Regions from separate parts of the Gryllotalpicola kribbensis genome, predicted to be linked through region 3. Evidence: predicted binding sites of a transcription regulator. Region 3 holds the regulator's gene; each other region holds the start of a gene.

Region 1 (4,261 bases), on a different contig from region 3:
ACGCGTGCCTCGATCGCGGTGTTCCGCGCCTGCTGCTCGGCGGCGGCGTCGTCGCGAACGCGCGGCTGCGCGAGGTCGCGGCCGAGCGCTGCGCTGAGGCGGGCATCGCTCTGCGGATTCCCGCGCTGTCGCTGTGCACCGACAACGGGGCGATGATCGCGGCGCTCGCCGCGCAGCTGATCATGGCCGGCCACGAGCCGTCGACGCTCGATTTCGGGGCGGATTCCACGCTCCCCGTCACAGACGTCCAGGTGCGCTGAGATCCGTTGACACCCACTCGGGCCCGCTGGGACGATGGGGCTTTACAGCGGGCACACAGCCCGCGCTGAAGGAGCGTCATGTCTGACCCGCAGAACCCTCCCCGGCCGCCCGAGGAGCCGACCGTTCCGGCAGAGCCTCAGGAGCCCACGGTGCCGGCCGAGCCGCAGGAGCCGAGCGTTCCCGCCGAGCCTGACGAGCCGACGGTTCCCGCCGAGCCCGACACCCCCCTCGTGCCGTCGGAACCCCCCGCTCCGAGCGAGCCCGAGCCGGCGACGACCCCCGTGCCGTTCGAGCCAGAGTCGCCCTCGATCGTCCCGCCCGAGCCACCCGTCGCGCCCGAGACCCCGACCGCGCCGGAGCCGCCGGCGGCACCGCCTGCCCCGTCGTTCGAACCGCCGGCCCCACCCGCCCCGCCTGCGCCGCCGAGCTATGGGCCGCCCGTGCCGCCCGCACCGCCTGCGCCGCCCGTGCCGCCGTCGGCGGAGTCCGCCGGCCCCGTGCCCGGCTCGTACACGCCGGGCGAGCAGGCGCCCGTGCCGCCGCCGGCGCCGCCCGCGCCGGCATCCGATCTCGGCACGCCGCCCGCCGCGCAGTTCGCGGCCCCGCAGTACGAGCAGTCGCCGTACGAGCCGCCACAGCCCGTCGGCGCCCCGGTTCCCCCGCCGGCGCCGGGGTACGGGCCGCCGCAGCCGCCGCAGCCGCCCTATGGCGCGCCGGGGCAGCAGGGGTACGGTCCGTACGCCGGCTCGGGCTACGGCCCGCGCTGGAACGTCTCGGCGATCGTGTCGATCATCTCCACCGGCGTCGGCGTCTTCCTGGTGCCCTTCGTCGGCCAGATCGTCGGCATCATCTTCGGCTTCGTCGGTCTCAACCAGATCAAGCGCACGGGTGAGAAGGGGCGCGGTCTTGCGCTGACCGGCATCTGGGTCGGCATCGGAACGCTCGCGCTCTTCGTGCTCTTCGTGATCATCGTGGTCGTCATCGCGGTCGCGGCGTCGCAGAGCGGAACGTCCTACCGCTACTAGCGGCGATCGGAGACGGGGCCCCGCTGCGGCGGGGCCCTTTCGCGTGGCTAGAGCCTTTCGGCGAGAAGCGCCGTGTGCCGCCCCGCGACCCGGGTGAGGATCAGGGTGGCGGACGCGTTCCCCTTGAGCGCCAGCCGCGTGCGCAGCTTCGCGGGGTCGACGTCGACCCCGCGCTTCTTGATCTCGAGCGTGCCGATACCGCGCTTGCGCAGCTCGGCCTTGAGCTCCTTCTCGTGGTAGGGCAGCCGCTCGACGATGCGGAAACCCTGCGCGAACGGCGTGCGCTCGGGTGCGTCGGCGGTGACATAGGCGATCCCTTCGCTGATCATGCGCCCGCCGAGCGAGCGGGCGAAGTCGCCGATGAGACGCGCGCGGATGACGGCGCCGTCGGGCTCATAGAGGTAGTCGCCGAGCTCGCCCACCGGCTCGTCCGCGCTGTCTTCTGGTGCGGTCAGTTCGTGCGCGCCGGCGGCGTCGAGCACGAGCGCCGCGCGGGTGATGCCCGGCCGCGCGAGCGCCCCGAACCACAGCACGAGCTCGACGACCTGGCCGCCGAACGACACCCACTGCGCCTCGGCCGAGCCCGGGATGAGCTCGCGGTCGAACCCGGGGCCGAGCTTGACGCCCACGGGCATCCGGCTTGCGGCATTGAACACCCAGTCGAGCGACGGCGACCAGTCATCGGAATCGGTGAGGCGGCGGGTGTCGCTGTGGCCCGCCGTGCGGCGGGCGGGGTCGAGCCAGAGCCCGTCGACCCGTGCGATGTCGAAGGACTCGGCGTCGCCCTGCTCGACGGCGGCGTCGGGGAAGGGAGCGAGGTTGTACGACGCGATCGCGGCCGTCACCTCGTCGCGATCGAGCGCGGTCACCTCGAGTCCGAGCGCGGCGAGGGCCATTGCGTCGCCCCCGATTCCGCAGCCGAGATCGGCGACCCGGCGGATGCCCGCTGCGCGGTACCTCGCCGCGTGCCGCGCCGCGACCGCGAGCCGAGTGGCCTGCTCGAGACCCGCTTCGGTGAACAGCATGCGCCCGGCGAATTCGGCGAACTTGCCGTGCGACCCGCCGGCCTTCGCGCGCAGCTTCGCCTGCGTCAGCACCGCGGCGACGAGGGCGGGGGAATGCCCCTCGGCGCGCAGGGCGGCCACGAGCTTCACCACGTCGCGCTGCGACTCGTAGGGCGGCAGCGAGTCGAGGAGCGTCAGCCCCGCGGGGCTGAGGAGTTCGACGAGTTCGTCGCGAAGCATCCGCTCACCTCGTCCTGCGTGCGTCACATTTGGCACTCGCCTTGCAGGAGTGCCAGAGGGGGTCCTAGACTCGGCTTAGCACACTCGGTATGAGAGTGCTAACCCATGTCTTGAAGTACACCGTACAAGAAAGAGGTCTACCGTGTCGGTCTCCATCAAGCCGCTCGAGGATCGCATCGTGATCAAGCAGGTCGAGGCAGAGACGACCACTGCGTCGGGTCTCGTGATCCCCGACTCCGCGAAGGAGAAGCCGCAGGAGGGCGAGGTCCTGGCCGTGGGCCCCGGCCGCATCGACGACAACGGCAACCGCGTTCCGCTCGACGTCGCCGTCGGCGACCGCGTGATCTACTCGCGCTACGGCGGCACCGAGGTCAAGTACAACAACGAGGAGTACCTCGTGCTGTCGGCCCGCGACGTGCTCGCGGTGGTGGTCCGCTGACCGCGTCAGCGACAACGTTCGTGCGCTGAGTCGCACCACGTCGGTGGAGCCCGGGCTATGGCCCGGGCTCCACTTTTTTGCAGGTGGACCGGCCGCCGCGGCGTGGCAGGCCCCGTTCCGCCCGTAGCTTTGGAGGATGGCGCCCCGCGAGCACGACACGACCAGAAGCGGCCTGCTGTTCGGCTTCGGTGCCTACCTCATCTGGGGCATGCTGCCCCTCTACTTCCTGCTGCTCGCCCCGGCCGGCCCGTTCGAGATCGTCGCCTGGCGCATCATCTGGTCGCTCGGCTTCTGCGCGATCGCGCTGACCGCCACGCGCGGCTGGGCGCGGCTGTGGGCGCTCGTGCGCAGGCGCCGCATCCTCTTCACGCTGGCCGGCGCCGGCATCCTGATCTTCATCAACTGGCAGACGTACGTGTACGCCACGTCCTCCGGCCAGGTCGTCGAGGCCGCGCTCGGCTACTTCATCAACCCCATCGTGCTCGTCTTCCTCGGCGTGATCGTGCTGCGCGAGCGGTTGCGCCCGCTGCAGTGGGCGGCCGTCGGCATCAGCATCGTGGCGGTCGTCGTGCTCACGATCGCCTATGGCGCGTTCCCATGGATCGCGCTGACGCTGGCGTTCTCGTTCGGACTCTACGGCTTCGTCAAGAAGCAGGTGGGCGGCGAGGTGGATGCCCTCTCGGGCCTCACCATCGAGTCGGCGTGGCTCGTGCCGGTCGCCGTCGTCGAGCTGATCGTCGTCGGCACGACGGGCGGCGGCGTGGTCTTCGGCACCGCGGGCGCGGGCAACACGGTGCTGCTCGTGCTCGCCGGTGTGATCACCGCGGTGCCGTTGCTGCTGTTCGCCTCGGCGGCACGTCGTCTGCCGCTCGTCTACATGGGCCTGCTGCAGTACCTGACGCCGATCATCCAGTTCATCATCGGCGTCGCGGTCGAGCACGAGCAGATGGAGCCGGCGCGCTGGGTCGGCTTCATCGTGATCTGGGGCGCCCTCGTCCTGCTCACGATCGACCTGCTGCGGGCGTCGCGCGGGTCGCGGCGCGCCTTTACACGACCGTAACGCCCCGGAACCATCCCCGCTCTTTTCGGCGCATAGCGTGACGAGGCAACGGGGCTTCACCCTGCCCCGTGAGTCACGCACACATTCCTCGTAAGGAGCAGCATGAGCAGCTCGCATTCCCGGCGTCTCGCCGTCGGAGCCATCGCCACGGCCGGGGCTGTCGCCCTCGTCCTGAGCGGTTGCTCGTCCAGCCCGTCGTCGACGTCCGGCTCGAAGGACCTGACGCTCAAGA
Region 2 (4,261 bases), on a different contig from region 3:
CCGGGAAGCTGCCGATGGGCCGCATCCGCGGCACGAAGCGCCTGCTCGCCACCGCCGCTGCGATCATGAGCGCGTTCCTCATCACGTCGAGCCTCGCGACGACGCTGCTCATTCCCCAGAAGGCCTTCCAGGCGGGCGGCCCGGCGAACGGCCGCGCCCTGGCCTATCTCGCGCACGAGTACCTCGGGCCGGCGTTCGGCAGCGTCTACGACCTGTCGACCATCCTCATCCTGTGGTTCGCCGGGGCATCCGCGATGGCCGGCCTGCTCAACCTGGTGCCGCGCTACCTGCCGCGCTACGGCATGGCGCCGCAGTGGGCGAGCGCGGTGCGCCCGCTCGTCGTCGTGTTCGCCCTGATCGGCTTCCTGATCACCCTGGTCTTCCGCGCGAACGTCGACGCGCAGGGCGGGGCGTACGCCACGGGCGTGCTCGTGCTGATGTGCTCGGCCGCCCTCGCGGTGACGATCTCGGCGTTCCGCCACCGGCAGCGCGCACGGATCTGGTCGTTCGGCTTCGTCACCGTGGCGTTCCTGTACTCGACGGTCGTGAACGTCATCGAACGGCCGGACGGCGTGCGCATCGCCGCGCTGTTCATCCTCGCGATCCTCGTCATCTCGCTCGTCTCGCGCGCCAAGCGCTCGTTCGAGCTGCGAGCCTCAGACGTGACCTTCGACGCCGTCGCCGAGGCGTGGCTGCTGGAGGACGCCGAGGACGAGTCCGGTGTGATCCGCATCGTCGCGCACGAGCCGGGCCCCGACACGAAGGACGAGTACAGCGCCAAGAGCAAGTCGGAGCGCTACTTCAGCCACATCCCGCAGGGCGCCCGGCTGCTCTTCATCGAGGTGCTGCCGAAGCCGCGCGTGCAGCAGGACGCCTCCGACTTCGTCGAGCCGCTGCTCGTGCGGGGCGTCGAGAAGCACGGCTACCGCGTGCTGCAGCTCGAGAGCATCTCGGTGCCGAACGCCATCGCCGCGGTGCTGCTCGAGATCCGCGAGCTGACCGGCATCGTGCCGAGCATCTACTTCCAGTGGAACGAGGGCAACCCGATCTCGAACATGGCGCGCTTCCTGCTCGACGGCACCGGCGAGATCGCGCCCGTCACGCGCGAGGTGCTGCGCGAAGCCGAGAAGAACCCTAAGCGTCGGCCGATCGTACACGTGAGCTGACCTGCCCGATGAAGTGCTGGAGGCGCTCGTACACCTCGACCGACTCGGGGTGGCCGGCGTCCTGCTGCCACGTGTGCTCGGTGTTGCGCGCGTCCCAGCCGTAGCTGACGAACTCGACTGGGATGCCCGCGCGCTCCGCCGCCTTCACGAAGTTGACGTTCGCGCGGTAGAAGATGTCACGCTCGCTGGTCGTGACGAGCACCGGCGGGAAGCTTTCGTCGACCCATTCGATGGGACTCAGCCAGCGCGATGCTCGCTGCAGCGACGCCGGCTTCATGCGGTGCCTGCGATAGCCGGGAAGCAGCATGCGCACGAAGTCGTGGCTCATGATGAACCCCGGCTCGAAGACGACGGAGAAGTCGACCGCGCCGCAGTGCAGCACCAGGCCGCCGAGCTCCTCGCGGGTGACGGCGGGGCGCAGGCGGAAGTGCGAGGCCAGCTCGGGCCGGGTCGTGGTCGCGCCGAGCAGGGCGGCGATCTGCGCCCCGGCGGAGTCGCCCCCGAGCACGATCGTGCTCGGGTCTCCGCCGTGCTCGGCGATGTGGGCGACCACCCAGCGCAGCGCCTCGTTCGCGTCGTTCAGCATGTGCCGCATGCCGAAGCCGCCGCCGCGCAGTCCGGCGCGGCGATAGTTGACGTTCACGACGACGATGCCGGTGGCCGCCTGCACGGCGCAGTACTTGGTGAGCGCCGACTTGTCGCCGCTCGTCCAGCCGCCGCCGTGGAAGTAGACGTACACCGGGAGCGCCGCGGTGTCTCCGGCTTCGCGATGCGGCGTCAGCACGTCGAGCCGGTGACCGGGGTGGCCGTCGCCGACGTAGTCGACGTCGAGGAGGTAGTCGACCGTGCTCACCGGCGTCGCGTTGAGCTTGCGCGACTGCCACGGCGCGAAGGGCAGCATCATGGCGGTCCATAGCCAGGGACCGACCGGGAAGGGCGCCGAGCGGCTACCGGAGCGCCGTGACATCGATCAGCGCCAGAAGAGCGAATGCATATGCGGATGCCGCGTCGGCGGCCTCGAAGTCGTGGTCTGCGCCACCGCTGTGCGTCGTGACGCGCCAGGCGCCGTCGGGACGCGCGGTCAGTGCCCGGAACGCGCCGCCGAGGCGCTCGCGCAGCTGATCCTCGCGAGGCAGCCACAGCGCCTGCTCGAGCGCGACGGAGTCGAGCGCCCACTCGGTCGTTCCGTTGAAGCCGAGGATCGTGCCTGTGTCGAACTCGTGCGGCTCGATGGTCATGTCCGAGACGGTGAACGTCTCGTCTGAGGCGAATTCGGGGCCTTCGATGCGGAAGAAGTCGCCCGGAGCGGGATGCCATTCCAACCCGGCATCCCGCAATTGCCGAGCGAGTGAGCTTCCGATCACACGCTCATTATGACCCCGCGAAACCGACCGGGAGCCGGGTGCCCGCTGAACGTCGGGTATGGCGGAATGGATCTGGCACTCTCGGTGTTCGAGTGCTAATGTCAGTCCTAGTTGAGTCGAGGTGGCTCAACCTTGGGACTACAGAGAAGGAGCTGATTCACATGGCAATGAACTTCGATCCCTTCCGCGAGTTCGACCGCCTGGCGGGCTCGTTCCTCGACCGCCCCGCCGGCCCGCGGCTCATGCCGATGGACCTCTACAAGGACGGCGAGACCTACGTCCTGTCTGCTGACCTGCCGGGCATCGACCCGGGCTCGGTCGACATCGACGTCGACGGCCAGCTGCTGACCATCCGCGCCCAGCGCACGCTGGCGACGGGCGAGGGCGTCAAGTGGCTGACCCGCGAGCGCCAGGGCGGCACGTTCCTGCGCCAGCTGAGCCTCGGCCAGGGCATCGACACCGAGAACATCACCGCCGACTACTCGAACGGCGTGCTCTCGATCACGATCCCGATGAGCGAGAAGGCCAAGCCGCGCAAGATCGCCGTGAGCTCGCGCGCCGAGACGACGCACCCCGCCGTCGAAGAGGCGCACAGCGAGCCCGCTGGCGCATAAGCACGGAAGCAGAAGGACCCCGGTTCGCCGGGGTCTTTCTCGTATCGGGGGCGGATGCCTCGCCTGCGCTACCTCGTCACCGCGACGAGCTTGCCGCGCACGTGGCCGGTCTCGAGGCGCGCGTATGCCTCGGCGAGCCGCTCGATCGGGTAGATCGCCTCGATCGGCACCGTGACCTGCCCGTCGGCGACGAGGCGCACGATCTCGCCGAACTGCTCCATCGTCGCCTGCGGGTTGCCGACGCCCTGTGCGCCGCGATGGCCGCGGGCGGCGATCGTGTTGATGCGCTCGAGCGGCACGCCCAGGGCGAGCGCGGCGTCGACCGAGTCGGGCCCGTTGTTGTCGAGCGCGGCGGTGAAACCCTGGGGCGCGGCATCCCTCAGCCTCTCGACCAGGCCGTCGCCGTAGGCGACGGGCGTGACGCCCAGCTCGCGCAGGAACTCGTGGTTGCGCTCGCTCGCCGTGCCGATCACGGTCGCGCCGCGGAGAACCGCGAGCTGCGCCGCGATCACGCCCACTCCCCCGGCGGCGGCACTCACGAGCACCGTATCGCCGGGGCCCGCGCCGACACGGTCGAGTGCCGCGATCGCCGTGCGCCCTGCGACCGGCAGGGCCCCTGCCGTGTCGTAGTCGAGCGCCTCTGGCTTCTCGATGAGGACGCCGTCGCGCTCGGCATCCGCGCCTTCTGCGGCGATGATCACGAAGTCGCCGATCGCGCGGTGGCGGCGCCCGCCGAGCACGGCCTCGCCGAGCCTAAAGCGGGTGACGCCCTCGCCCACCTCGTCGATGTCGCCCGCGAAGTCGAACCCCACCCCCGTGCCACCAGGCGTCGCGGCCGGGTCCGTGATGCCGTAGTTGGCCGCGGACTGCGCCGAGTGCATGATCTTGTAGTCGACCGGGTTGAGCCCGTTGGCGCACACGTGCACGCGCACCTCGCCCGGGCCGGGGTGCGGGGGCTCCTCGTCGACGATGCGCAGCACCTCTGCCGTCGGGCCGAATCGGTCGAATCGCGCAAATCGGGCCATAGAGCCAGCCTCTCATCTTGCGGCGGGCGGGTGCGGCGCCCGGCCGCCTGGACCGCCGCGGCGGCCTCCTCGCCGATCGTGGCCTAGCGTGG
Region 3 (4,261 bases):
ACGACGAGGGCGAGCCGCTGATCGCGAATGGCATGTCGGCGGTTCTCCGCACGAAGGTCGGCCCGATCACCGTCGACGCGCCCGTGCGCGTCGTCTACGTCATCGACGACCCGAACCGCGTCGGCTTCGCCTACGGCACGCTGCACGGGCATCCGGCGAGCGGCGAGGAGGCCTTCATCCTCGAGCACCGCGACGACGACTCGGTGTGGCTCACGGTGCGCAGCTTCTCGCGCCCCGCCTCGTTCGGCTGGCGACTGCTCGCGCCTGTGTACGCTCAGGTGCGCAAGGGCATCACGGCGAAGTACCTGCGCGCGCTGCACCCCATCAACGCGGCCGACTGACCGTGCCGTCCGCTCTTCCCCTCGGCGACCCCGCGCCTGAGGACGGCCGTCTGCCCGCGCAGGCAGCCGCCGGTGCCGAGGCGCGCGATTTCGGCGTCTACCTGCATGTGCCGTTCTGTCGCGTGCGCTGCGGCTACTGCGATTTCAACACCTACACCGCTACCGAGCTGCGTGGGGTGAAGCAGGCGGATTACCCGGACCAGGCGATCGCCGAGGTGCGGTTCGCCGCCCGCGCGCTGGAGGCATCGGGCGTGCCGGGCCGCGCCGTCTCGACCGTCTTCTTCGGCGGCGGCACGCCGACGCTGCTGCCGCCCGGTGACCTCGCGCGCATGCTCGCGGCCGTGCGCGACACCTGGGGGCTCACCCCGGGGGCCGAGGTGACGACCGAGGCGAACCCCGACTCCGTCGACGCCGCTGCGCTGCGGCAGCTCGCCGACGCCGGCTTCACGAGGGTGAGCTTCGGCATGCAGTCGGCGGTGCCGAGCGTTCTCGCGACGCTCGAGCGCACCCATGACCCCGAGCGGGTGCCGCTCGTCGTCGAGTGGGCGCGCGAGGCCGGGCTCGACGTCAGCCTCGACCTCATCTACGGCACTCCGGGTGAGAGCCTCGACGACTGGCAACGCTCACTGGACGCCGCGCTCGCCTGCGCGCCCGATCACCTCAGCGCCTACGCGCTCATCGTGGAAGAGGGCACCAAGCTCGCCAGGCAGATCCGGCGCGGCGGGGTGGCCGAGCCTGACGACGACCTCACCGCAGACATGTATGAGCTCGCGGATGCCGCGCTGGCTCGAGCCGGCTACGAGTGGTACGAGGTGTCGAACTGGTCGAAGGGGCCGGGGCACCGCTCGCGGCACAACCTCGGCTACTGGCGCGGGGCCGACTGGTGGGGCGTCGGCCCGGGCGCACACAGCCACGTCGGCGGCGTGCGCTGGTGGAACGTCAAGCACCCCGCCGCCTACGCCGCGCGCGTGCTGCAGGGCGCGTCGCCGGCGGCCGGCCGCGAGACGCTCGACGACGAGACCCGACGCGTCGAGGACATCCTGCTGAAGGTCCGCATCGCGGAAGGACTGCCGGTCGCCGAGCTCGACCGCGCCGCCCGCCCGGAGGTCGCCGGGCTGATCGCCGAAGGGCTGATCGACGGGGCGGCGGCGATCGGCGGCAGCATCCGCCTCACCCTGCGCGGCCGGCTGCTCGCCGACGCGGTCGTGCGCCGGCTTACTTGAAGAAGCGGATCGCCAGCGGGTAGGTGTACGGCTCGCCGCGGCTCGCCGCCAGGGCGCCCATGATGCTGAAGACGATGTTCACGATCCACGCGGCCGCGAGGATGAAGAATCCGACCAGCACGAACGCGAGGATCCAGCCGATGATCTCGACGATGATCAGCGTGATCTGGAAGTTGAGCGTGGTCGTCGCGTGCTGGCGGATGAGCGGGCCGCGGTCCTTGAAGACGACGTAGACCACGATCGCGCCGATGAGACCGGCGAAGAGGCCGCCGGTGACGAGGTTGAGGCCGCCTGCGATGACGTGCGTGAGGATCGCCCAGGTGCGCTCTTCGCTCTGGCGCAGCGGCGGCGGTGTGTACGACAAGGTGTGCGACCTCCATGACGCTAGTTTCGAGTCAGCGTAGCCGGGTTAGTATTGGCACTCATAGGTATTGAGTGCTAGTCGGGCGAAGGGAGCGTCGTCGATGGTTTCGGAACGTGGACTCGCAGTGCTCCGGGCGATCGTGCAGGACTACGTGGCCACCCGCGAGCCGGTGGGCTCGAAGACGATCGTTGACAAGCACCGCTTCGGCGTCTCGGCCGCCACGATCCGCAACGACATGGCTCTTCTCGAGGACGAGGAGCTGATCGCCGCCCCGCACACCTCGTCCGGTCGGGTGCCGACCGACAAGGGCTACCGCGTCTTCGTCGATCAGCTGGCAGACATCCGCCCGCTGTCGCCCGCGCAGCGGCACGCCATCGAGATCTTCCTCGGCGAATCCGTCGACATCGACGACGTTCTGACGCGCACCGTGCGCGCGCTCGCCCAGCTGACGCACCAGGTCGCGCTCATCCAGTACCCCTCGGTCTCGCGCGCCCGCATCCAGCACCTCGAGTTCGTCGCCCTGGCTCCCCGCCGCGTGCTGACGGTGCTGATCGCCGACACGGGCGTGGTCGAGCAGCGCGTCGTCGAGCTGAGCGTCGACTACGACGACGCGGCGCTGCGTGCGCTGCGCGACGCGACCAACGCCGCGCTCGTCGGCATGCCGATGGCGGATGCCTCGGCGGTGCTGCCGGCCATCGTCGACGGCTTCCCCGAGACGCTGCGCCCCCTCGCGGGCGAGCTCGTGGAGTCGGTGGGCGCGATCATTGGGTCGACGCGGCAGGAGCGGCTGATCATGGCCGGCACCGCCAACCTGGTGCGCACCGAGCACGACTTCACCGGCAGCATCTTCCCGATCATGGAGGCGATCGAAGAGCAGGTCGAGCTGCTCAAGCTCTTCGGCGAGATGGCCGCCGAACAGCACGGCGTCGGCGGCAACCGCGACGTGAGCGTGTCGATCGGCCGCGAGAACGAGCCGTTCGGCCTCGCCGAGACCTCGGTGCTGACGACGGGCTACGGCGCGGCGAGCGGGCCGGTCGCTCGGCTCGGCGTGCTCGGGCCGACGCGCATGGACTACTCCACCAACATGGCCGCCGTGCGGGCTGTCGCCCGCTATCTGAGCCGCGCGCTCGGCGATCAGGCCTGAGAATCCACGAACACTAAGGAGCCGCCAGTTCATGGCAGCAGACCACTATGAAGTCCTGGGCGTCGAGCGCGACGCGAGCGCCGACGAGATCAAGAAGGCGTACCGCCGCCTCGCGCGCGAGCTGCACCCCGACGTGAACCCCAGCCCGGAAGCCGCGGAGCGGTTCAAGCTCGTGACGCACGCCTACGACGTGCTGTCGGACCCGCGGCAGCGCGAGCAGTACGACCTCGGCCCGCAGGCGGGCCCCTTCGGCGGCGGCGCGCAGGGCTTCGGCGGCTTCGAGGACATCTTCTCGACCTTCTTCGGCGGCGGTGGCAGCAGCCGTGGACCCAAGTCGCGGCGCGAGCGCGGCCAGGACGCGCTGCTGCGGGTCGAGATCGACCTCGCCGATGTGATCTTCGGCGCTCACCGCGACCTCGAGGTCGACACCGCCGTGCTGTGCGAGCGGTGCCAGGGCTCGTGCTGCGAGCCCGGCACGCACCCCGTCACGTGCGACATCTGCCACGGCACGGGCTCGATCCAGCGCTCGGTGCGCTCGCTCCTCGGCAACGTCATGACCTCGAGCCCGTGTGGCACGTGCCGCGGCTACGGCACCGTGATCGCCACCCCGTGCGTCACCTGCCAGGGGCAGGGCCGCGTGCGCGCCCGCAAGACCATCCCCGTCGACATCCCCGCGGGCGTCGACACCGGCCTGCGCCTGCAGCTGCCCGGCCACGGCGAGGTCGGCCCCGCCGGCGGGCCGAACGGCGACCTGTACCTCGAGATCAAGGTCAAGCACGACGACGTCTTCAGCCGTGACGGCGACGACCTGCTGGCGACCCTTGAGGTGTCGATGGCCGACGCGATCCTCGGCACATCCACGACGTTCCAGGCCCTCGACGGGCCCGTCGACGTCGAGCTGCACGCCGGAACGCAGAGCGCCGAGATCCTCACGGTCAAGAACCGCGGCATCACGCGGCTGCGCGGCAACGGCCGAGGCGACCTGCGCATCGGCATCCAGGTCGTGACGCCGACCAAGCTGGGGCGCGGCGAGCGTGAGCTGATCGAGCGCTTCGCGAAGCAGTACAAGGGCGACAAGCCGAGGCTGTCGCAGTTCCAGCAGGGGCTGTTCGCGAAGATCCGCGACCGCTTTCTGAACCTCTAGGCGCGGCGGTGGCCAACTTCTATCTCGTCGAGGCGCTCGCCGGCG

What was found. The regulator HrcA, encoded in region 3, represses chaperone genes, less so after heat shock. The targets are predictions, from matches to a motif close to TTNGCACTCGNNNNNNNCGAGTGCNAA.
Region 1: a site for HrcA is predicted at 2,560-2,586, ahead of groES (co-chaperone GroES). Genes of this name have one in related genera too.
Region 2: a site for HrcA is predicted at 2,603-2,629, ahead of ABD716_RS01625 (Hsp20/alpha crystallin family protein). Genes of this name have one in related genera too.

The regions. Positions count from the first base shown of each region.
Region 1 is NZ_BAABBX010000015.1:91,614-95,874, reverse strand. It holds gene tsaD (tRNA (adenosine(37)-N6)-threonylcarbamoyltransferase complex transferase subunit TsaD) at 1-260, shown strand, start outside; gene ABD716_RS09850 (DUF4190 domain-containing protein) at 339-1,286, shown strand; gene ABD716_RS09845 (class I SAM-dependent methyltransferase) at 1,334-2,530, opposite strand; gene groES (co-chaperone GroES) at 2,673-2,969, shown strand; gene rarD (EamA family transporter RarD) at 3,106-4,029, shown strand; gene ABD716_RS09830 (ABC transporter substrate-binding protein) at 4,132-4,261, shown strand, end outside.
Region 2 is NZ_BAABBX010000002.1:77,957-82,217, forward strand. It holds gene ABD716_RS01610 (APC family permease) at 1-1,166, shown strand, start outside; gene ABD716_RS01615 (alpha/beta hydrolase) at 1,135-2,070, opposite strand; gene ABD716_RS01620 (hypothetical protein) at 2,114-2,530, opposite strand; gene ABD716_RS01625 (Hsp20/alpha crystallin family protein) at 2,692-3,144, shown strand; gene ABD716_RS01630 (NADP-dependent oxidoreductase) at 3,213-4,169, opposite strand.
Region 3 is NZ_BAABBX010000016.1:121,511-125,771, forward strand. It holds gene ABD716_RS12850 (DUF1990 domain-containing protein) at 1-341, shown strand, start outside; gene hemW (radical SAM family heme chaperone HemW) at 344-1,564, shown strand; gene ABD716_RS12860 (DUF4870 domain-containing protein) at 1,557-1,928, opposite strand; gene hrcA (heat-inducible transcriptional repressor HrcA) at 2,029-3,072, shown strand; gene dnaJ (molecular chaperone DnaJ) at 3,104-4,216, shown strand; gene ABD716_RS12875 (16S rRNA (uracil(1498)-N(3))-methyltransferase) at 4,225-4,261, shown strand, end outside.